Regions from separate parts of the Bacillus shivajii genome, predicted to be linked through region 3. Evidence: riboswitches for the same ligand, from Rfam matches in the RefSeq annotation. Region 3 holds a riboswitch; each other region holds the start of a gene.
The links. Region 3 has a riboswitch for lysine ahead of LGQ02_RS15240 (hypothetical protein). Riboswitches for the same ligand answer to the same signal wherever they lie in the genome.

Region 1: it holds a riboswitch for lysine, as region 3 does, so the genes downstream of both, LGQ02_RS17315 (Na+/H+ antiporter NhaC family protein) here and LGQ02_RS15240 (hypothetical protein) in region 3, are expected to answer to the same signal.
Region 2: it holds a riboswitch for lysine, as region 3 does, so the genes downstream of both, lysA (diaminopimelate decarboxylase) here and LGQ02_RS15240 (hypothetical protein) in region 3, are expected to answer to the same signal.

The regions. Positions count from the first base shown of each region.
Region 1 is NZ_CP084703.1:3,578,529-3,586,577, reverse strand. It holds gene LGQ02_RS17340 (bifunctional metallophosphatase/5'-nucleotidase) at 1-1,098, shown strand, start outside; gene LGQ02_RS17335 (YunC family protein) at 1,165-1,464, shown strand; gene LGQ02_RS17330 (HD-GYP domain-containing protein) at 1,573-2,670, shown strand; gene LGQ02_RS17325 (thymidylate synthase) at 2,727-3,521, shown strand; gene LGQ02_RS17320 (dihydrofolate reductase) at 3,518-4,003, shown strand; lysine riboswitch at 5,021-5,200, shown strand; gene LGQ02_RS17315 (Na+/H+ antiporter NhaC family protein) at 5,414-6,982, shown strand; gene LGQ02_RS17310 (sodium-dependent transporter) at 7,560-8,049, shown strand, end outside.
Region 2 is NZ_CP084703.1:1,666,231-1,674,279, forward strand. It holds gene LGQ02_RS08100 (D-alanyl-D-alanine carboxypeptidase family protein) at 1-164, shown strand, start outside; gene spoIIAA (anti-sigma F factor antagonist) at 330-683, shown strand; gene spoIIAB (anti-sigma F factor) at 680-1,120, shown strand; gene sigF (RNA polymerase sporulation sigma factor SigF) at 1,134-1,886, shown strand; gene LGQ02_RS08120 (stage V sporulation protein AA) at 2,326-2,943, shown strand; gene LGQ02_RS08125 (stage V sporulation protein AB) at 2,936-3,352, shown strand; gene LGQ02_RS08130 (stage V sporulation protein SpoVABEA) at 3,439-4,008, shown strand; gene LGQ02_RS08135 (spore germination protein) at 4,001-5,491, shown strand; lysine riboswitch at 5,615-5,792, shown strand; gene lysA (diaminopimelate decarboxylase) at 5,906-7,246, shown strand; gene LGQ02_RS08145 (peptidylprolyl isomerase) at 7,800-8,049, shown strand, end outside.
Region 3 is NZ_CP084703.1:3,128,117-3,136,165, reverse strand. It holds gene LGQ02_RS15255 (electron transfer flavoprotein subunit alpha/FixB family protein) at 1-179, shown strand, start outside; gene trxA (thioredoxin) at 713-1,027, shown strand; gene uvrC (excinuclease ABC subunit UvrC) at 1,218-2,999, shown strand; lysine riboswitch at 3,223-3,404, shown strand; gene LGQ02_RS15240 (hypothetical protein) at 3,417-3,623, shown strand; gene LGQ02_RS15235 (aspartate kinase) at 3,712-4,950, shown strand; gene LGQ02_RS15230 (SHOCT domain-containing protein) at 5,489-6,004, shown strand; gene LGQ02_RS15225 (hypothetical protein) at 6,079-6,828, shown strand; gene LGQ02_RS15220 (hypothetical protein) at 6,987-7,301, shown strand; gene LGQ02_RS15215 (hypothetical protein) at 7,875-8,049, shown strand, end outside.

The DNA of each region.
Region 1 (8,049 bases), 450 kb from region 3:
GCAAACTTTCCGGTTATTTTAAGTAATTTGTACGATGAAAACGGAAAACGTCCTAAATGGTGTAAACCTTATGATATTATTACGACCCCATCAGGTTTAAAGGTTGGTATTGCAGGTGTCACTGTCCCTTTTTATTTGTTTTATGAAACATTAGGTTGGAAAATTATCGATCCATTTGAGTCCATTGCAGAGACGGTAACAGAGTTGAAAGGGAAAACAGATTTGCTCATATGTTTATCTCATTTAGGTTTATTTGACGATGAGAAAATGGCGGAACAATTTCCGGAATTCGACCTAATATTAGGGGCTCACACGCACCATGTATTAGAGAGTGGTCAAAATCAAAAGGGCACATGGATTAATCAGTCTGGTAGGTCTGGGAAATTTATTGGAGATGTCCGTCTATCATATGAAAGAAGTGAAAATGGTATCGAGTGTATATCAACTTCTATTTCTTCTGTCCCTGTTGACCATGAAGTGAAAGATTTACAAACTGTCGAACGCTTAGAGCAATTAACAAATTTGGCCAAGGAAAAGCTTAGTAGAGAAGTAACTACGCTTTCAAAGCCATTAGAAATAAGCTGGTTCGAAGAGTCTGAATTTGCAAAACTGCTCGCCGAAACGTTGAAAGAATGGTGTGACGCAGACGTAGGCATGGTTAATGCTGGAGTATTACTAGATCGACTATCAGAAGGGCCAGTTACATACGAAGATCTACATAAAATCTGTCCACATCCAATTAATCCTGCGACAGTCATGATCTCAGGAGAAAAATTATTAGAGCTTATTCGACAAGCAAACAAAAAAGAAATGGTAGAATATAAATTAAGAGGTTTTGGATTTCGGGGAAAAATTTTAGGAACTTTAGTTTTTGACGATATAATCATTGATACAAATGCAAGTTATATTCAAGAGCGGGACGTATATGTCCAAGGAAAGCCATTAGATCGTCATAAAGAATATAAACTAGCAACAGTTGATATGTTTACTTTTGGCCATTTATATCCAATCATTAGCTCAATTGAAGAGAAAAGATACTTCATGCCGGAGTTATTACGTGATATTCTTGCATGGAAACTAAAGAGAATGGACCATTAATAGAACAAGCACCAATACCTAATTCGTGAATAAACTGTACATTGATAAACGAAAGAGGTGGGAACAATGGTAGAAGTAGTACCAATGTTTATTGAAGGAAAGCCTTTTACTGCAGTCAGTGTAGAGTTACCAAAAACGAATTTACTCGTTGTCACTAATGAACGAGGCTATATTATGTGTGGTGCGCTTGATGTCGCGTTACTAAACGACAAACTAAAAGACAGAAAAGTGTTAGCAGGTCGTGCAGTAGGTGTAAAAACAATCGAAGAATTAATTGAAGCCCCGCTTGAATCTGTTACACTTGAAGCAGAACAAAAAGGCATTTTTAAAGGGATGACTGGCAAAGAGGCATTGTTGAAGTTTTAACTCAACTAAAATAGGGAAAGTAAAGGGTCACATGTCGTCCGGCGGTCTTTAATGGCCGTCTTCACAAATAATCGGACAAGCATATTTATTAACAAAGGCGGGAAAGTTATGAGACTGCGTTCCATTTACTCAGTGGCAGAAAATGATATGTTAGCGAAGCCGATATTTAATGAACATGGACAAGTTCTTTTAAATACTGGTGTAAAATTAACAAATAATATCATAGGGCGAATGAAAAACAAAGGTGTATCGTTTGTTTATATTGATGATGATGAAACGTCAGATATCGTCGTTGATGAAGTTTTGGCTGAGAAAACAAAGCAAAAATCCATGCAAACGATCCAAAAGAACTTTGCTGAAATATCGAATAGCATGAAGCTTGGAAAATCAATTGATATGGATAAACTAAGCCCATCCTTCTCTTCGGTCGTCAAAAAAGTATTGGAAGATATTCATCAACACGATGAAGCAATTTCAATGCTTACTGATGCATACTGTTATGATTCTTATGTATTTGAACATTCGTTAAACGTGACGATCTATTCATTAGCTCTTGGAAAAAAGTACGGTTTGAGAGAGCAACAACTTGAAGAATTAGGCTTAGGTGCAATTTTACATGACATAGGAAAAATGGCGATACCACTTGAAGTTCTTAATAAGACGGAACCTTTATTAGATGAAGAGTTTCAACTCATTCAAGAGCATGCAAAAATAGGTTTTGATATGCTTCGTCAATCACATACGATCCCTCTATTAGCCGCACATTGTGCTTTCCAACATCATGAAAGGCTAGATGGCTCAGGATATCCGCGTGGTATTAAAGGAGATGACATTCACCTTTATGCAAAGATCATTGGAATAGTTGACGTTTTTGATGCCGTGACAGCTAACCGTGTATATAGAAAAGCGAAGCTGCCCCATGAAGGTTTGGAGCTATTATATTCTGGCGTGAATACGTTATTTGAAAAAGAAATGGTTGAGCAGTTTGCAAAAACCATTGCGATTTATCCAATCGGTCTCGAAGTGAAATTAAGCGATGGGCGTGAAGGTGTTGTAGCAAAGCAAAATGGTGAATTGACGTCAAGACCAGTGATAAAAGTGTTATATGAAAACGGGAAAAAAGTGACACCTTATGAAGTGAACTTGATGAAAGAACTAAACGTTACAATTACTTCATGTGAAGCAACGGTCTCTCAAGTTTCATAAAAGGTGTGTCGAATTACATTCCACATTACGATTTCTTGTAAGAAAGGAAGAGAAAATTGCAGCAATATTTAAATTTATGTAGGCACGTTTTAGACAACGGGACAAAAAAGGATGACCGAACAGGTACAGGAACAATCAGTACCTTCGGTTATCAAATGAGGTTTGATTTAAGTGAAGGATTCCCGGTAGTAACGACAAAAAAACTAGCTTTACGTGCAATCATTCATGAACTGCTTTGGTTTATTAAAGGCGAAACGAATATTCAATATTTAAAAGAAAATAATGTACGAATATGGAACGAATGGGCCGATGAAAACGGGGATCTTGGCCCAATCTATGGAAAACAGTGGCGTTCATGGCCAAAGCCAAATGGCGGGGTTGTCGATCAGCTAGGCGAGGTCATAGAACAAATTAAACATAACCCTGACTCACGCAGGTTAGTTGTAAATGCATGGAACGTCGGAGAGTTAGATGAAATGGCACTGGCTCCTTGCCATTGTTTATTCCAATTTTATGTATCCGATGGAAAATTGTCATGTCAGCTTTACCAACGAAGTGCGGATGTGTTTTTAGGTGTGCCGTTTAATATTGCATCCTATTCATTATTGACAATGATGATCGCTCAAGAATGTGGTCTAGAGCCTGGAGAGTTCATCCATACGTTTGGAGATGTCCATATTTATAATAATCACGTTGAGCAAGTGAAGCTTCAACTTACTCGCGAACCGCGACCACTTCCAACGATGAAATTAAACCCGGAGAAGAAGAAGGTTGAAGACTTCACAATTGATGATTTTGAGCTAATAGGTTATGACCCACATCCACATATTAAAGGTGAGGTGTCTGTATGATCTCTATGATTGCTGCGATGGGAGAAAACCGCGCAATAGGCAAAGATGGAGATATGCCGTGGCACTTACCGAATGACTTAAAGTACTTTAAAGCAGTAACAAGCGGCCACCCTGTTTTAATGGGAAGAAAAACCTTTGAATCCATCGGCAGACCGCTTCCGAAACGAAGAAACCTTGTTTTAACAAGAAGTACAGATTTCCATGTTGATGATGTTGAAGTTATTCATGCATTCGAGGATGTCAAACCATTAGTGGATGAAGCAGAAGAGTTTTTTGTGATTGGTGGTGCAACGATTTATGAACAGCTTATGCCAATTGCAGATCGCCTTTATATAACATGGATTCATGAAACGTTCGAAGCAGATACGTTTTTTCCAAAGATTGATGAGAGCATATGGAAAGTTGTCTCGTCGCAAGAAGGAACAATTGATGAGAAAAATAAATTTGCACACACATTCGTTGTTTACGAACGTAGAAAATAATAATGCTTGGAATGTTAGGAGCGGGAAACTGTAAAGTTGCAGTTTCCTGTTTTTTTTGGAAAGGATTCTATCTTGAAAATAAATCGTATTTTTGGAAGCACATGTTGCTTCTTCCTCTACTAGCTGTTGCTGCGAAGCTGGATGCGTCGTCGCAGCTCTCAGTGGCTCGACGAAGCAGTGTTTGTTGCTTCTTCCTCTACTAGCTGTTGCTACGAAGCTGGATGCGTCGTCGCAGCTCTCAGTGGCTCGACGAAGCTGTGTTTGTTGCTTCTTCCTCTACTAGCTGTTGCAACGTAGCTGGATGCGTCGTCGCAGCTCTCAGTGGCTCGACGAAGCAGTGTTTGTTGCTTCTTCCTCTACTAGCTGTTGCTACGAAGCTGGATGCGTCGTCGCAGCTCATAGCTTAATCAGCGTAGTGTTGTTCGTTGCTTTTCCCGTTGGATCCAGGGTGACTTCGTCGAATAAGCTGTGAGTTGTCTCGACGGACAGGACGTTCTAATGCCGGGCATGCCACAGGACGTGGCGTTTTGTCCGATGGACGGATACACTTCAAAGAATATACTTGTAGAGGAAGAGACAGTCCTCGCAACGTGCTCCCAAACTTACTTTGAAAAAATTAAAAATGAACTCATTTTCATACTTCATGGAGCGAAAATAACTTCGCATGGGTGTCTGTCTTGAAAATAGTTTAAAGATGGTCGATTCGTTTTTGGCCACTCGCTTTTGAATTAGAGTATCAGTTAACGTCCTGCGAAGTTCAGTTCCACTCGCTATCCCGATTACGACATAAGCGTTGAACAAATATACAAACCTGCAAAAAAGAAAACAATGACATTGCGATTAAAAGCTCAGAATTGCAAAACTCATCCTTTTATTCACATGTTTTATATAATGACTCAGTTTTCAGGCTATTTGGAACAATTTTACTAATAAAATACGGTTGCTTTCTATCAAAAGCTTTGATAGAATCAATCTCAGTTTGACAATTACATGACACATAGTACGCCTCATCGCAGCCGATGAGGTAGAGGCGCAAAGTTTAAGAGTAGGAAATGGGAGAATGGACGAACGAAGAACATTTCTGAAAGGGAGCTTTGCCGAAGCAAGACAGTCTCGTCCAAGACTGCTTAGCTGGGGTTACATTGAATAAATGTAACACTGTCACTTCGATCGTGGAAGTGGAGGACTACTAATCATTGTGGTGGGGGAAATCAATTGCTTGATTGTTTCAGGTAACAAAGAATTCCCTTTGTTGCCTTTTTATTTTGCTTAAAACTAAGGTCAGCTCTTATCACTAGCATTTTATAGATTTCTCCTCTTTCTTCACACTGAACAATTGTCGAACAGAAACAACATGCCTTTAAATGAAAATACATTGAAGGCTTGCAGAAAATTAAGGAGGAAGAAGAGATGGAACACGGTATTTTATCTTTATTACCACCAATTTTGGCATTATTAATGGTGATTCTAACGAAACGTGTATTACTTTCTTTAGGAATCGGAATCATCGTTGGGGCACTCATGGTAAACCAAAATCAAGAGCAGTTTATTAATGAGACATTTTCACAAATTTTTTCGATCGTATCAGGTATTTTTATTTCTGATGGCGGAATCAACACTTGGGAATTTTATATTATTCTTTTCTTACTAACGCTTGGTATGATTGCCGCACTAATTACAATGACTGGGGGAAGTCGTGCTTTTGGTGAATGGGCATTAAGCAAAGTAAAGACACGAGTAGGCGCTCAGTTCGTTTCAGGGTTTTTAGGAATTATCATCTTCATTGACGATTACTTTAATAGTTTAACAGTAGGTAACGTTAGTCGTCCGTTTACTGACAGACACAGAGTTTCTCGTGCAAAGCTTGCTTATACGGTTGACTCAACGGCTGCGGCAATGTGTGTCATTGTGCCACTTTCAAGCTGGGGTGCGTACATTATTACAATTATCGGTGATATTTTAGCAGATAGTACAGCAGATTACTCTGCGTTACAAGCATTTATGCTGATTGCACCAATGAACTTCTATGCAGTATTTGCTATTTTACTAGTGTTTGCTGTTGCGTATTTCAAATTAGATATTGGCCCAATGCGTAAACATGAACTACATGCAATGCAAACAGGCGAGCTAGTTGATTTAAATAAAGGTCCAGTACCTGGTGAAAGTGATGATGCAAAGCCAGTGACAGAAGGACGTACAGGCGATTTAATTTGGCCTATTGCAACGTTAATTGCTGCAACAGTCTTCTTTATGATTATTACAGGAATCCAAGGCACAGAAGGTCAAGCGGGATTATTAGCAACATTTGAAAACACAGACGTTGCTGCATCGCTACTTTACGGTGGACTCATTAGTTTACTTGTAACGATTGGTATTAGCTTCTTACGCCAATTACCAGTAAAACATTTAGGAATTGGTCTTTGGGCTGGAGTTAAATCCATGCTTCCTGCGATTTATATTTTAATTTTCGCTTGGACGATTATTGAGATTATTGGTGAGTTAGGCACTGGTGAATATTTAGCAACGTTAGTTGATGGAAATATGAACTTAGGCTTTTTACCTGCTTTATTATTTATCATTGCTGGTTTCATGGCTTTCTCTACGGGAACATCTTGGGGAACATTTGGTATTATGCTGCCGATTGCTGGTCAAATGGCGATCGTTACAGATGTAAACTTATTGTTACCAGTGTTAGCAGCAGTATTAGCAGGTGCGATCTTTGGAGACCACTGTTCACCAATTTCTGATACAACGATTCTTTCTTCAACTGGGGCAGGAAGCCATCACATCGATCACGTGTTAACACAGCTTCCTTATGCACTAATTGTCGGTGGAATAGCAATTGTCGGTTTCCTTATCCTTGGTTTTACAGGAAGTTTATTCGTTTCATTACTAGGAGCGATCGTTGCATTTATTGTTGCGATTCTCATCTTAAAAATTGTTGTCAACAGACTCTATGGCGGACCTGTTGAAAAATAAACGGAAAAGACTTGTTCAATTTATTTGAACAAGTCTTTTTCTATAAGACGCTGTTAAACCTCCTCCTTTAAAAGCCGTAAACTGGGATATATGCGTCCACCTAGTAAAACGCCACGTCCTGTGGTATGTCCGGTATTAGGACGTCCTGTCCGTTCACCGAGCAAAACGCCACGTCCTGTGGCATGCTCGGTATTAGGGCGTCCTGTCCGTTGAGGCAGGTCGTAGCTAACTCGTGAAGTCGATGCTAGTCGCTAGCTTCGTCACCTTTGCTCGTCACAAATTATTTTATTTAACCATTAACCTTCATTATTTAATATTAACACTCAACTTAAACTGAGCTTTCTATAAAAAAGAAAAATGTAGGGTTATGTCGGAATATAAGTTATTTATAAATTTAGATTTATAAAAAAAATCAGAAAATACTTTGACAAGCTTTTGAAAAATAATTATAATAAGACAACATAGTGAATATATTTTACTATCCTTTATTGGAAGGAGGATAGAGAGAATATATTACTATACACATTAAAATCAAAAAAATAAAAAAACTTAATGTGACAAGGAAGGGGAAATTACTATGGCAGAGCGCGAACAATGGGCCACGAGGCTAGGATTTATATTAGCCGCAGTAGGGTCCGCAGTAGGTTTAGGGAACATTTGGCGATTCTCTTATGTCGCTGGTGAAAACGGGGGAGCAGCATTTTTACTTATTTATATTTTATGTATTCTTCTGATCGGTTTACCAGTTATCCTTGCTGAATTTTCCATCGGTCGCAGGGGACAGTCGGATGTCGTGGGATCATTTACAAAAATAGCCCCAGGAAAGCCGTGGGCATTAGGTGGTATCTTTGGTGTTGTCTCAGCATTTACAATTCTATCCTTTTACGGTGTAATCGCCGGTTGGGTTGTTTACTTCTTATATGCTTACGTAACAGGAATTGCGCAAGGTGTTGAAGGTGGAACATACGATGAGTTCTTTTTTGGAGCTATCGGTGGAGCGGTAGGCCCTGTATTCTGGCAGTTCTTATTTATGGCTATTGTTATCTTTATTGTATTTTTTGGTGTAA
Region 2 (8,049 bases), 1.5 Mb from region 3:
CAATTGCTGCTCCTGTAGATAAGGGGCAAGTAGCTGGAAAACTTTACGTTGAAAAAGATGGTGATGTATTGTCTGAAGTAGATGTGATCGTCGCTGAAGATGTATCAGAAGCTTCTTTATGGAAGTTATTTAAGCGTACAACGTCAATCCTTGTCGGAAATTAAAAGAAACACCATCAATTATCGTGTTCTTTTGGCGAAATGACACTACTTTTGCGAACGTGAAGGAGTTATATCTACAAAGCGAGAATTTTGTACGTGAAAATAATACGCCAATAGCCTCTGGGAGAGGGTGCTGGTGGAAAGAACTTACGATGAGGAGTGAAACAAATGAGTCTACTCATTGATCTTGAACAACGAGAAAATGTATTGTGTGTTAGGTTAGAAGGTGAATTAGACCACCACACAGCAATGGAATTACGTGAAAAAGTTGACCTTGCTTTAGAGGAACAACATTTACGTCACGTTTTGCTGAATTTGGAACAGTTGACGTTTATGGATAGTTCAGGGTTAGGTGTTGTATTAGGGCGTTATAAACTTGTTAAGGAACAAGGTGGAGAAATGGTTGTTTGTTCAATTTCCCCTCAAGTGAAGCGTTTATTTGATTTGTCGGGAATGTTTAAAATCATTCGTCTTGAATCGAATGAAATGGATGCACTAATGAAATTGGGGGTGGCGTCATGAGAAATAAAATGGAACTATCATTTTCAGCGCTTAGTGAAAATGAATCGTTTGCCCGTGTAACGGTTGGGGCTTTTGTGGCGCAACTCGACCCGACAATGGACGAGCTGACAGAGTTAAAAACAGTTGTCAGTGAAGCAGTAACAAATGCAATTATTCATGGCTACCACGAGGATACCGAAGGGATGGTTTACTTAGAAGTGGAGCTTGAAGAAGATGTCGTTCGTTTGAGAATTGTAGATAAGGGTGTAGGAATCCACAATGTCGATGAGGCAAAACAACCATTGTATACATCGAAGCCTGAATTAGAAAGAAGTGGAATGGGCTTTACAATTATGGAGAATTTTATGGATGAGATAAACATCGAATCAGAACCGATGATAGGTACGACAGTAACACTAGTAAAGCGACTATCTAAGCAACGAGCTCTTTGTAATTGAAGGGGCGGTGCTTATGGACGTAGGAGTACAACAATCCAAAGAAACGTACCTTAATGACAAAGAAGTAAAAAGGCTAATTAAAGCAGCCCAAGAAGGAGATCAAGAGGCACGAGACCGTATTGTCAATGTAAATACTCGACTTGTATGGTCAGTCGTCCAAAGATTTCTTAATAGAGGGTATGAAGCAGATGATTTATTTCAAATCGGTTGTATCGGTCTGATTAAGTCTGTTGATAAATTTGATCTAAGTTACGATGTGAAATTTTCAACGTATGCAGTCCCTATGATCATTGGCGAAATACAGCGCTTTTTAAGAGATGATGGGACAGTGAAAGTTAGTCGTTCAATTAAAGAAAGTGCAAATAAAATTCGCAAATTAAAAGATGAATTATCGAAGACGCTAGGGCGTGTGCCGACCATTAATGAGATTGCTGAAAAACTAGATATGACTCCTGAAGAGGTCGTGTTTGCTCAAGAAGCAAGCCGACAATTAACTTCCATCCATGAAACTGTCTATGAAAACGATGGCGATCCAATTACATTACTTGATCAAATTTCAGATGACGAGGATAAGAAATGGTTTGACAAACTTGCGTTAAGAGACGAAATTGACCGTTTAGACGAACGGGAAAAATTAATCGTCTACATGAGGTATTACAAAGACCAAACACAGTCACAAGTGGCAGAACGGCTTGGAATATCACAAGTGCAAGTGTCGCGTCTTGAAAAGAAAATATTACATCAGTTAAAAGAACAGCTCGGTTAATGCCGGGTTGTTTTTTTGTGTGATTCGATTTTTAATTTGACAGTTAATAGTATAACGGCCAACGAAGCTTTCGTAATTTAGACTTAGTGATCATCCATGTTTACACGTTTAGGATTTATTAACCTTAGTGAAAAATTAGCTCTATGTAGAGGGGATTTAAGAATATTAAAGGCTTACCAGCTTAAAAATGTGATGCCCTATAGCAACGCCTATACTAGCCCCTCCTGTGCGTGCACCCGAATAGGCGAGATTTCATTAATTTTACCAAGGCTAGGTAATCGTAAGTTTCTTTATGAATTGTTTTTCCATGATTACTACATACTACAAAATAAATATGTACCTTTCTTATTTTAATGGACGAGTTTTTTGACAGTCAGTATACGGTTAGAGGGTTCAATTACGTCTCGTGAAAAAGAGTTTTAAGAAATGAGGTTTTTCAATGGAAAAAAAAGTATACCTTCGATTGAAAAGTCGTCATTGGCAAAAGCGGGGTCAGATGGTTTATATCAAGGATATCGCTCAATTGATAACGGAAGGAGTATCTTTCTATAAGCTTTCCCAGCTTCCGGTTACACTGTTGCGTGCTGAAGATAAAACTGTAAAGGTCATTGATGTAATGAATGTTGTAAAAGTGATTCAAAAGGAAATCCCTGAAGCTGATATACAAGTGATTGGACCAACCCAGACAATTCTTCTATTAAAAGAAGAGAAGAAGCCGATAAAACCGTTATTATTTGTACTCGTATGGCTTTTGTTATTTATTGGAGCTGGCCTTGCGGTCATGAATTTTCATGAGGATGTAAGTATGCAAGAGGTGCATATTAAATTACATGAAAGAATTGTAGGAGAGCGTGTTGAACATCCTTTATGGCTACAAATCCCTTACTCGATCGGTTTAGGACTAGGGATGATCTTATTTTTTAACCATATTTTTAAGAAGAAGTTTAATGAAGAACCTAGTCCGATGGAACTGGAAATGTTTAATTATGAAGAGAATATCGATCGATATGTATCGGTGTATGAAAACCCTGCATGGGGAGACAAGAAAGATGAATAGTCAAATGACGTCGATCATTATCGGGTTAGCTGGTGGTCTTGCGGTTGGAAGTGGACTTGTTGCTTTTTTGACTGTATTAGGCATTATCCCAAGGCTTTCTCACTTAACAAGAACGACAAAGAATTTACGTGCGTATGAATGGGCAATTATTTTAGGTTCACAAGTAGGAATATGGTTTAGTCTCGGTGACCCGATGCTTTCTTTTCCGAAGTTTACTCTAGCGATTGTTGGACTAGCATGTGGTTTATTTATCGGTATGTTAGCGGCAGCGTTAACAGAAGTGTTAAATGTTTTTCCGATCCTAGCAAAACGGATAGGAATGAAACAAAAAATATCATGGCTTATTCTTGCGATTGTTTTTGGCAAAATTTTTGGTTCCCTTTATCATTGGCTCGTATTCGTCAAATAAAAAGAGATGGCTTATAGATGAGTATTGTAAGTAATTCAAAAAGTTGTTGGATGTCTGCTATTGAAAGAATGCAAAGGAGAGATTACATGATTTCCAAAAAGCGGGTTATATTAATCACAGACGGTGATGAATCAGCAAAGGCCGCTGTAAGGTTAGCTGCAGAAGAATTGGATTGCTCTGTCGTTAATGAATCAGGTGGAAATCCAACAAGATTAAGTGGTGAAGAGATTATAAAAGTGATCTTATCAGCGAAAAAAGAACCAGTTTTAGTCATGTTTGATGATTGCGGTCATGCTGAAGCAGGTCCTGGTGAGATTGCGCTAAAAAGAGTTGTAGAATCAACAGAAATTGAAGTGTTAGGAGCTGTGGCAGTAGCTTCCCAATCCTTTTCCCACGAATGGACAAAAGTTGACGTGTCTATTAACCGGAATGGTGATTTGACAGAGTATGGTGTCGATAAAGATGGGATTGATGGTCTAGAAATTGGCCGAATTCGAGGCGATACGGTTTATTCATTAGATGAATTATCTTTACCGATCGTCGTTGGAGTCGGTGATTTAGGAAAAATGGGAGGCCATGATGTGATAGAGAGAGGAGCACCAATTACAAAACAAGCAATAGAGCTGATTTTGGAAAGGAGTGGTCATATTGAGTAAGAAAGATGAAACGAAAATTGATCATCCGTTTACAAACGATTTACGAGATAATGAAAGACGTATTAAAGAGCGTGTAGGGATTGGGAAAAGTTTTGATGTTGGAGTTCGGAAGGTATACATACAAGATAAAGAAGTACAATTTTACTTTGTTAACGGTTTGTGTGATATTCAATATATCATTGAACTGTTAAAAGAACTAATGTTTCTCGATGCTAATGAACCAAAGGAGGGGCGTGTAAGAGATCAAATTGAAAATCGCCTCACACACGTACAAGTTGAATATGCAAAAACGATCGATGATGCATTGACTCAAATGCTGTCTGGTCTAATATTCATCTTAATTGAAGGCGAAAGTGACGCCATTGTTATTGATGTACGTAGTTATCCTGGACGTGGTCCTGAAGAGCCAGATACAGAAAAGGTTGTTCGTGGAGCAAGGGATGGTTATACTGAAAATATTATTGAAAATACCGGTTTAACTAGGCGACGAATTCGTGATGAACGACTACGAAATGAAATTATGCGAGTTGGACGTCGGTCAAAAACAGATATTAGTATAAGTTACATTGATGGACTTGCTGATCCTGACTTAATAGAGATTGTTCGACAAGAGTTGGAGAATATTGATATTGACGCATTAACGATGGGTGATAAATTTGTTGAAGAGTTTATTGTAAAACAAGGTGCCAATCCTTTTCCGATGGTAAGGTATACAGAAAGGCCTGATGTTGCTGCAACTCATTTGATGGAAGGACACGTGATTATTTTTGTCGACGCATCTCCTTCTGTCATCATCTTACCGACAACATTTTTCCATCACGTTCAACATGCTGAAGAATACAGACAAGCTCCAATGGTAGGCACTTTTTTACGTTGGGTTCGTTTTTCGGGAATGATCTTTTCTCTATTTATTTTACCGTTATGGTTTTTAATGGTCATTCAACCAGAATTACTACCTGAGAACTTACAATTTATAGGACCGGAAGATGATGATTATAACGTTCCTATCTTTGCGCAAATACTGTTAGCAGAGCTTGGGATAGAATTATTAAGAATGGCCGCCATTCATACACCATCTCCACTTGCCACAGCATTAGGCTTAGTTGCGGCGTTGTTAATTGGTGAAATTGCGATTGAGGTAGGAATGTTTGGTGCAGAGGTTATTTTGTATGTTGCAGTTGGTGCGATTGGTATGTTTGCAACTCCAAGTTATGAAATGGGAATTGCCTTGAAGATTTACCGATTTGTTTTACTATTTGCGGTGTTATTCTTCCAAGCCCCAGGGTTTGTTGTTGCAACGACCGTCTTATTCTTACTACTTGTAATCGTGAAATCTTTGGACGTTCCGTATATGTGGCCGTTCTTACCTTTTTATCCGAAAGCATTCTGGGATATATTAATTCGTCAAGCGATTCCTTCTAAACTAAGAAGGCCGAGTATTGTTCAGCCAGGTGACCCAATAAAACAAAGCAATTCTTCGTAAGGTTAAGGAGCTTGTTTATAAATTGATATAATGTAGGTAACTGGTGGGAATTAGTACTTGAAGGAATAAAATAGGTGTGCTATTGTTTACTCTAACAGTTTTATAATCCCTCGATTATTATCGTCGGGAGGTAGAGGTGCAATGAGAATTAGTAAGTTAGCGGAGTATTAGGAGTGCGACGATGATAACTGAAAGGTCAATTTGCCGAAGTATTTATAAGTCTCCAACTTATAAATTACTGGGGTATTACTGAATAAGTAATGCACTGTCACTACGAATGTAGTGGAGCACTATCCTGTTGGTCACGTGATAATATAACTTATTGTTGTGTCAAGGATAACGGAGCTCCGTTATCCTTTTTGTTTTTATTAGCTGGGAGACCGCGGAGAAGGACAAAACGAGGAGAGTAGAATGATGAATTTATATGGTACAAGTAGAGTAAACGAACAAGGTCACTTAATGATCGGTGATGTAGATACAACAAAATTAGTGCAAAAATATGGTACACCTTTATATGTATATGATGTGAAGGATATTTGTGATCGTGCGAATCAATTTAAGGGTGCTTTTGAAAGAAACGGAATGTCTTACCAAGTTGCCTATGCAAGTAAGGCATTTAGCTGCGTAGCAATGTTTCAACTTGTTGATGAACTTGGATTAAGTTTAGACGTTGTTTCAGGTGGAGAGTTATATACAGCGTTAGAAGCAAACTTCCCAGCAGAGCGAATTCACTTCCATGGTAATAACAAGTCATTACCGGAGATTGAAATGGCCGTACGAGAAAATGTTGGTTGTTTTGTCGTAGATAATTTTACCGAGTTATCATTATTAATGGGTGTCACACAATCAATGAAACGCAAAATGGATGTTCTTATTCGAATTACTCCAGGTGTTGAAGCACACACACATGAATATATTTCTACTGGACAAGAAGATTCAAAATTTGGGTTTGATATTCAAAGTGGTCAAGCAGCAAAAGCAATTGAGATGATTCAATCAGATGAATTCTTAACATTAAAAGGGGTACATTCTCATATTGGCTCACAAATTTTTGAAACAGATGGCTTTGTTTCTGCTGTTCACGAGATATATGAGAGTTTACGGAAGTGGCATGACGAATTTTCCTTCACTCCAGAAGTACTAAACTTAGGAGGAGGTTTTGGGATTCGTTATACTAAAGAGGATGAGCCTCTTCCATTAGGTGATTATGTAGAAGCGATGGTTCAAAGTGTGAAGAACGAAAGTCTCAAATCTGGATTTCCGATACCTGAAATTTGGATTGAGCCTGGCAGAGCTTTAGTTGGTGAAGCAGGAACAACACTTTACTCTATCGGCGCAAGAAAAACAATTCCAGGAATTCGTACGTACTTATCTGTTGATGGTGGAATGACAGATAATATTAGACCAGCCTTATACCAAGCAAAGTATGAAGCTGTTGTAGCGAATAAAATGGATGAAAAGAATGAAGAGACCGTGTCAGTTGCAGGTAAGTGCTGTGAAAGTGGAGACATGCTTATTTGGGATATTAACTTGCCAAAGGTAAACCAAGGTGACATGTTAGCTGTATTATCTACAGGAGCTTACGGATATTCAATGGCCAGTAATTACAATCGTATTCAAAAGCCTGCAGTTGTTTTCGTAGAAAACGGAGAAGAGCAATGTGTCATTGAACGTGAAACATACGCCGATCTTATAAAAAATGAACGTGGGTATAGTTTGAAGGAAAAAAAAGACCCAATAGTAAATAACTCTTAAAATAATATATGTGAAAAAAATTAGTGTCTTGTACTTTTTTCATACCTTTAAGGTATGAAGTGCAGGCACTTTTTTTGTAATGGTCTAGGAAATTATAAAATACGTGCTTGTGGATAAATTTCTAGCTAGTGGTTACGTCTAGCTCCAATAATAGATACTAGAAGCAGTAGAAATACACGCAGACTCTAGCGGTAACAGCATCGAGCATTACTTCTTTGAAGAGCTTCGAGCTGCGACGAGTAATCGCAGGAGCCACAAGGTGAAGATCCACTTTGGAAGGAAATGTGTTTTCTTTCCAAAGTTTTAGCTGAAGCCGTGCCCGCGGCAAAGAAGACACTGTGACTTCAAACGAAGTGAAGAATGAACAGATGTCGCACTTGTACTCTGGAGTGAAACCGATGTAGCGTGTACTTCCAAACACGCAATGTGTTTCTTTATTCATTTCACATGAATTTTTAGGTTGGACTTAACAAAAATCTAGTGTGAATTTCTTTTCTTTATAAAATGTTGTAATATAGTATGGATAGCTATTTCAATGAATGGAGGAACGAAAATGAAAAAAGGTGAAATTGTTTTTGAAACTGGTGAAAAGGTTGTTATTGAGTTTTACCCAGAAGAAGCACCAGGAACTGTTGAAAATTTTGAGAAGTTAGCAAAAGAAGGGTTTTATGACGGTTTAACGTTCCACCGTGTCATTCCAGGGTTCGTTGCACAAGGTGGTTGTCCTACAGGTAATGGTACAGGAGGCCCTGGTTATTCCATTAAATGCGAAACTGAAGGAAACCCACATAAACATGAGCGTG
Region 3 (8,049 bases):
CAGTTGGAATCAGTGGCGCGATCCAGCACGTAGCAGGAATGTCGAATTCTAAAGTAATCGTAGCTATTAACAAAGATCCAGAAGCAGAAATCTTTAACATTGCTGATTATGGTATCGTTGGTGACCTATTCGATGTTGTACCTAAGCTAACAGAAGAATTTAAAAAAGTATTAGTATAAATATTGGTCAGAATGGCTAATAAGTGCCAGACACCACTTTTGAGGTGTCTGGCACTTTGCTTATTTATTTACTTTTCTTAACGATGTTTCATACCCAATAATGACGAATGAAAAGGAGATGAATGTCAGAAAGATATGATACCGTTTAAACCTTCTTAATTTAAATAAGTTAAGTTTTTCATAAATCCTTGTTAATACAAAAGAAAACACTATATCAATAATCAAGTTAATAATGAAATACTTTTTAATGTCTTTATGAAAAACCATAAACAAAGCATTATATGACAAGTGTTTAAGGATTTCTCACAAATGCAGTTTTTTTATGGAGGCTCGGTTCTATAAAGAAAAATATACTTAAGTAAGCAATATTTTTGCGTGTAAGACAGAACTTAGATAAGATAATAAGGAGAGGTTTATACTCGTGATTTTTAGGAAAAATAATTGTGAGCAAAAACTCTTCACATTTTGTAGCAAATCGTTGTATAATACCTATAAGGGTATATTAGTGCGAAATCACAAGGAGGAATTTTATAATGGCAATCGTAAACGCAACTGATCAAAACTTTGCAACAGAAACAGGGCAAGGCGTCGTTCTCGCAGACTTCTGGGCACCATGGTGTGGTCCTTGTAAAATGATCGCTCCAGTTCTTGAAGAACTAGATAGTGAAATGGGCGATAAAGTAAAAATCGTAAAGTTAGATGTAGATGAAAACCAAGAAACAGCAAGCAAATTTGGGGTTATGAGTATCCCAACACTACTTGTTTTCAAAGATGGAGAAGTAGTTGAGCAAGTTGTTGGATTCCAACCAAAAGAAGCATTAGCTGAATTGCTAAACAAACATCTATAAGATTTTCATTTCCTGTGTTTTATAGGAATGAATAAAACATTTTAAAGGCTGCCTCACAAATTGTGGGACAGTCTTTTTAAATGGAACATTTTATTGAGAAGATTGTTCCAGTTGTATCCCCTCTAATGTGAAAGATCGTACGATATGCTATAGTAAAAGCAAATGATGATAGTAAAGGGGCGACATTGACATGTCGGATCTTAAAGAAAAGATATCTCTAGTACCAGCACAGCCTGGCTGCTATTTAATGAAAAATAAACATGGAACAATCATATATGTCGGTAAGGCTAAGCTGCTTCGAAACCGTGTTCGCTCTTACTTTTCTGGTTCCCATGATAAAAAGACGCAACGGCTCGTCAGTGAAATTCGAGATTTTGAATACATTGTCACTTCGTCTGACCTTGAAGCTCTTGTACTTGAACAAAATTTAATAAAAAAATATGAGCCTCGCTACAATGTCATGCTTAAAGATGATAAAAGTTATCCGTATTTAAAAATTACGAAAGAAGAACACCCACGCCTTATTACGACACGTAATATTAAAAAGGATGGCGGAAAGTACTTTGGACCATACCCGAATGCAGGTGCAGCAAATGAAACGAAAAAGCTCCTCGACCGACTTTACCCATTAAGAAAATGTCGCACATTACCAGATCGTGTTTGCTTGTACTATCATATCGGACAATGCTTGGCTCCTTGTGAGTTTGAAGTGACTGAAGAAAAAAATAAAGAACTCGTCCAAGAAATTACTCGTTTCCTTGGAGGAGGTCATAAAGAAATTAAGCAAGAATTGACTGAAAAAATGCTCCAAGCTTCTGAAGACCTTAATTTTGAACGAGCAAAAGAGCTTCGAGATCAAGTCCAACACATTGAAGCTGTTATGGAAAAACAAAAAATGACGATCACTGATGAAATTGATCGTGATGTGTTCGGTTTTTATTACGATAAAGGGTGGATGTGTATTCAAGTGTTTTTCGTTCGCCAAGGAAAACTCATTGAGCGGGATGTTTCATTATTTCCAATGTATCAGGAACCTGAGGACGACTTTTATACATTTATCGGTCAATTTTACCTTGATGATCAGCATAAAAAGCCGAAAGAAATCTTTGTCCCTAAAGAAATCGATGAGAAAATTGTAGCGGAGTTTTTAAAGGTCAAAACCTACAAACCAATACGAGGTCAAAAGAAAGAGCTTGTAGAGCTGGCGAACAAAAATGCAAAAATTGCACTAAAAGAAAAATTCGATCTTATTGAACGAGATGAACAAAAAACAGTGATTGCTGTTGAGGACCTTGGTAAAGCATTAAATATTGACACCCCCCATAGAATCGAAGCATTTGATAATTCCAATATTCAAGGTGTCGACCCAGTTTCAGCGATGGTTTCTTTTATTGATGGGAAACCAGATAAGAAAAACTACCGAAAATATAAAGTGAAAACAGTCGAAGGACCAGATGATTATGAGTCGATGAGAGAAGTTGTTCGCAGACGGTATGCACGACTATTAAAAGAAGAACAACCACTACCTGACCTTGTCGTCATTGACGGAGGTAAAGGACAAATCTCGGCTGCTCAAAGTGTTCTAGAAGATGAATTAGGATTAGCAATACCAGTTTGTGGACTTGTGAAGGATGATAAACACCGAACGTCACAGTTGATGATCGGTGATCCAGCAGAACCTGTCCAATTGAAAAAAACGAGTCAAGGTTTTTATTTATTACAACGTATCCAAGATGAAGTACATCGTTTTGCAATTACGTTCCACCGTAATGTCCGAAAGAAAACGATGTTTAGTACAATTCTAGATGAAGTTGATGGTATCGGGGAAAAACGTAAGCGCAGTCTCCTCAAGCAATTTGGTTCATTAAAAAGGTTGAAAGAAGCAACCTATAATGAAATAAGAGAAGCAGGTATACCAAAGCCTGCGGCTGAAGCCTTGTTGAAGAAAATTCAAGAAGAGAATGAATCATAAGTGAAGCAATCTTGATCGATTTCCATCAATAGCAATGTATATATTAGTAGGAAGAAATAGATAAATGCAGATAAAAATGACAATGTATAAGCTAACTTGGTGAAGATGACGTAGGTATAACTAAACGGACATTTTTTCCAATAAATGATGATTGCTCTACAAAATTTATTCTGTTACACTACTAATCAAGTTTGAAAATTGAATTCCATACTTCAGCTCTTGAAGTGGTGGTAGAGGTGCGAAGGTCATCAGTACTTTATGTGAGAATGTTGAGGTTCACAGATCATAAAGGAAAGGGGACTTCGCCGAAAAAGGTTACTTCTCAACCGTAATCTTTTGGATCTGTATTGAATAAATACAGGGCTGTCATACAGTAATAAACCTGTATGGAGGACTATCTCACGGAGCGACTTTTCGATGAAAGATAGAATGATAAAAGTCGTATTCGGCAGTGGGAACCTTCCTACTGCCGTTTTTTATTGTCTTACTCAAGAAACTTTGTCGGTAAACATCGTCAAAGTGTCAGGGTTAGGCAAAAGTGCGGATGGTCTTTTTCTCACAAATGAATGTACAGTAGGCTTGTTAATGTTAAATCGTATGATTAAACGATGTTTGACTTTGTGAAGAGCAAAGGTGGCTACTCCACCGAGAACGAAGTACAAAATAAAAAACGACTTTAACATAGCCTTACAAAAAAGAGGAGGAATTGACGTTGGCAACAATTGTACAAAAATTCGGCGGAACATCTGTTGGAGATGTGACGAAAATTAAACGAGCAGCTGAACGAGTAAAACGTGAGCACGAAGCAGGAAATCGCGTTGTTACAGTTGTATCAGCGATGGGGAAATCAACAGATACACTCGTCCAACTAGCAAATGAAATTAGTGACTCACCTGACCGTAGAGAAATGGATATGCTCTTAAGTACAGGTGAACAAGTAACAATCTCGTTAATGGTGATGGCACTAAAAGAAATGGGCATTGATGCAGTATCATTAACTGGATGGCAAGCAGGTATAAAAACCGAGCCTGTGCACCAAAATGCACGTATAACAGATATTGATACAGAAAGACTTGAAACATACTTAGGTGAAGGTAAAGTGGTGATTGTTGCCGGCTTCCAAGGCATGTCAGAAAGTGGTGAAATCACAACACTCGGACGTGGTGGTTCAGACACAACGGCAGTTGCAATTGCTGCAGCTTTAAAAGCGGAGTCTTGCTCGATATTTACAGATGTGACAGGAGTTTACACATGTGACCCGCGAGTAGCCAAACATGCACGTCAATTGCAAAGTATTTCTTATGATGAAATGTTGGAGCTAGCAAACCTCGGAGCAGGTGTATTGCATCCGAGAGCAGTAGAGTTTGCGAAAAATTATAGCCTTCCATTAATCGTTCGTTCAAGTATGGAAGATGTTGAAGGTACAATTGTTGAGGAGGATGTATCAATGGAACAAAATTTAATCGTACGAGGTTTAGCATTTGAAGGGGCAGTTACGAAAATTACGATTGAAAGATTACCAAATCGTTTTCACGCAATGAGTGATGTCTTCTCATTACTAGCTGAATCTGGAATTGACGTAGACATTATTATTCAACAAATGACTGGTGAAAATGAAATGAACGTCTCTTTTTCATTACACACACAAGAATTACCAGAAGCACTTAAATTGTTAGAAAATAACCATGAACAACTTGGCTATCAAGGGATTCGCCATGAAGACTCATTAGCAAAAGTATCCATCGTCGGTTCAGGAATGGTCTCGAATCCAGGGGTTGCAGCAAACATGTTCCAGGCACTTTCTGATCATGAGATCGAGGTGAAAATGGTTAGTACGTCTGAAATTAAAGTATCTGTTGTGGTTCCAGAAGCGAAAATGGCTACTGCAATTGATGTACTGCATTCGACATTCGAACTTGATGCAAGTGAAAAACCGAAAGTAACGGTTTAATAAGCAAATATATTGAAAAGACCGTCTCATTGGCAGTGAACAAAGCCATATGAGCGGTCTTTTTTATTGACGTTATTGACAAATTTTTCATAATAGTGAATCAATTTTATAACTCAATATAAGGTGCGAAATACCGAACGATGAGCGTGAACGTCACTTCAGACGGACGCTTTCCCGAGGGCTTGTCTTCAGCTAACTTAGGCTCGACAACTCTTCGCCTAAGTGGATCTTCAGCTCGTTGCTCCTGCGGTTACTCGTCGCAGATAAACAGTGTTCCTGCGATTACTCGTCACAGATAAACAGTGCTCCTGCGGTTACTCGTCGCAGCTCGAAGCAGTTCGAAGAAGTATTGCTCGTCGCTGATCCTATGGGAGTCGCCGTCTTTTGTTACGTTCACTTTCAAATAAAACGGACATTTAATGAAAAATTTATCATATCTTCGTTTCATAGAGTAAAAACGTAATTATGAAATTGATTCAATAGTCAATAAATACCTATGTTAAAATGATAAGTAGATGGAAAATATAGGAGGTTATCTATGAGTACGTTATATGGTCTAATCACATTTCTTTCTCCAATATTAATTACCATGATCCTTATACTAGTTTACCGTTTACGAACGCAGGTTAAGAAACTCCAGGAGGGCCCAGAAGACGATACGATCAATCAATTGAAAGCATTGTACGCAAAAGGGGTTCTGTCTGAAGACGAAGCCAATGTGAAAATACGAGAATATAAGAATAAACAAAATGAACAGATGCTCCGTCATTTACTTAATAAAGGATTAATGTCAAGAGAAGAGTTTGATGAAAAAGTTGAAGGATTAGCCAAACATCAACAGCAATTACGGGTGAAAGAGCTTGAAATATTACGTGATAGACTTGGTCAGCATCAAGTTTCTTGTTTACCTGAGCAACAAGTGAAGACATGGCTCTGTGTGTGTGAAACCATCAATGAAAATTCAAATATGGTTTGTAATAACTGTCGATTAAATCGTGAGTATATTTTTGAAGAAGCAGAACATGCAGCTGACCCTAGGGGGATATGGAAGTAATGAGGAAACAGTATGCAGTTTTAAGGTTTAATCTTTTTGAGAACCATTGAGTGTTTCATTAAGGGGGACTATACGTGGAAAAGCTCCGTAGTGTGCGTGAGATTGATTGGATTTATAAAGAAAAAGAGGAGTTAGGTACAGATGAAGGAGCGAAAATCTCTTGTTTGATACCTCCTCGTTATGAAAGCTATATAAAAGTTTTAGAGCCGATCTACTTAGATAAAAGTGTTAAAGATGATAACCTTACGTGGGAAGAAGCAAGAGAAGAAGAATTTAATGATCATAACCTCATCCAGATGACGTATCAAGATTTTGCGAAAAGGTATGGACTTATTTACACGAAAGATATAAATATCTATACGTTTTATCGTCATTTAGGCGGTTCAATGCCAAGGTGTATGATTAGCTCTGAAGGGACGTTTGAACCTAGTGTTTTAAAGCAGTTTGTTGAGGTCCTAAAGCCCAAAACATTAGGAAAATGTTATTTTTATTATGATATCATCAGCTCTCATATGGATTTAAAGGGTGAATTTGAACACCTATACTATGGAAATATAGAAGACGTTCTCCTACTAAATGATATTCACGGCTCACCAACATACTGGTGGTCCGAAGATAAAAGCTGGATCGTAAATACCGATAGTGATCTCGATTGCAACTTGTTTGGTGGAGAAAAAGCGGTGGTTGATCAATTACTACGTATTAAAAGCGCTGAAATTTTTGAAGTGCCAAAAATCTCTAGAGTTGATTGGGACGCTGATTATCATATTAACCCTGGTAAAGGTCCTTCAAGCACCTTTACCTTCTATAAAGAGGAAGAGTGAAGAACGGATGGCAGGTCGTTGTTAATTGCATAAAATGAGAACTGTTAATTAGATAAAAGTGGATATTTAATCATGTGTGAAGTGTGGTCCTGTTAAAGGTTACTTTTCCATAAAGTCACGAATACAATGATAAAAAATGATGTAAAAGAGTGATGGGTATGGAAAATAAAGAAATGGAAAATCACATGAAGCTTATAGAGGAAAAGGTATCAACAATCGAAAGTGATCTAGATGATATAAAAGAAGGTTTAAAAACTAAGACAGATGAGGATGCAGTCCGAGTCTTAATTGATAAAACTCTTGCCGATAAAAGAGTGATAAATGAAAGCGAAGCCAATATCTTAAATCAAAAAACGGAAAATAAAATCGAGAGTACCATCAATAAAGTTCAAGTGAAAATGGTCAAATGGATGATTGCAATTGTAATCAGTACAGCCTCAATAACATTTGCCTTGTTTAGGATCTTTATGTAGATGAAATTCTTTTAATGTGCCAGGTATCTTTTTAGAGAAAGTACCTGGCGTTTTCTGCATGCCGCTATTAGAGGGTGTTTAGAATCGATCTTCCTCTACATTGTTGGTTTTTACATCTACTATTCAGCCGAAACAGTAACCGAGTTTTCGGAAAAAGTTTTTAATCATTGTTTGCTAAAATGAACATCACAGTCGTAGTACTTCTTAATCGGTAGCCTTACTTTATAGGTAGATTCAATTTATAAATAGAATCAAATGGAAGAATCGGTACATAAACAGACCAAGTGGAAGTGTTGTACGATCTTTATAAAATAGAAGAATGAATCGCAACCATTCATTTTAAAGGTGAGACCCAAAGGGAATAATCATTAACGAAGAAACGAGCGGGGCATTTTTCACTTAAATTATAAGTAGGAGAAATAGAAGTGCGGTTCGAGATGGCAATGTCGATAATCAACCACTCACTCCGGACTCCCCCATAATTGAGTGATGGTAACGAGTCATTGTTATAAAAATAGTCAACAGCGATTAATCGAAGAGCAATGAAAAGTGGTATAAAGGAGTGTCGTTGGTGTGGAGATGTTTGGAAGACGGGTGGTATTTCAATTTACTGCTGGTAGTCATAATCGAAATTTGAATGATCAGGACTCTGATGTTGATTATAAGTATTTTGTATTGCCAACAAAAGAAGACTTATATAGTAGTAAAGTGTTTAAAAAGTTTGAGGCAAATGATCATGAAGATGTTG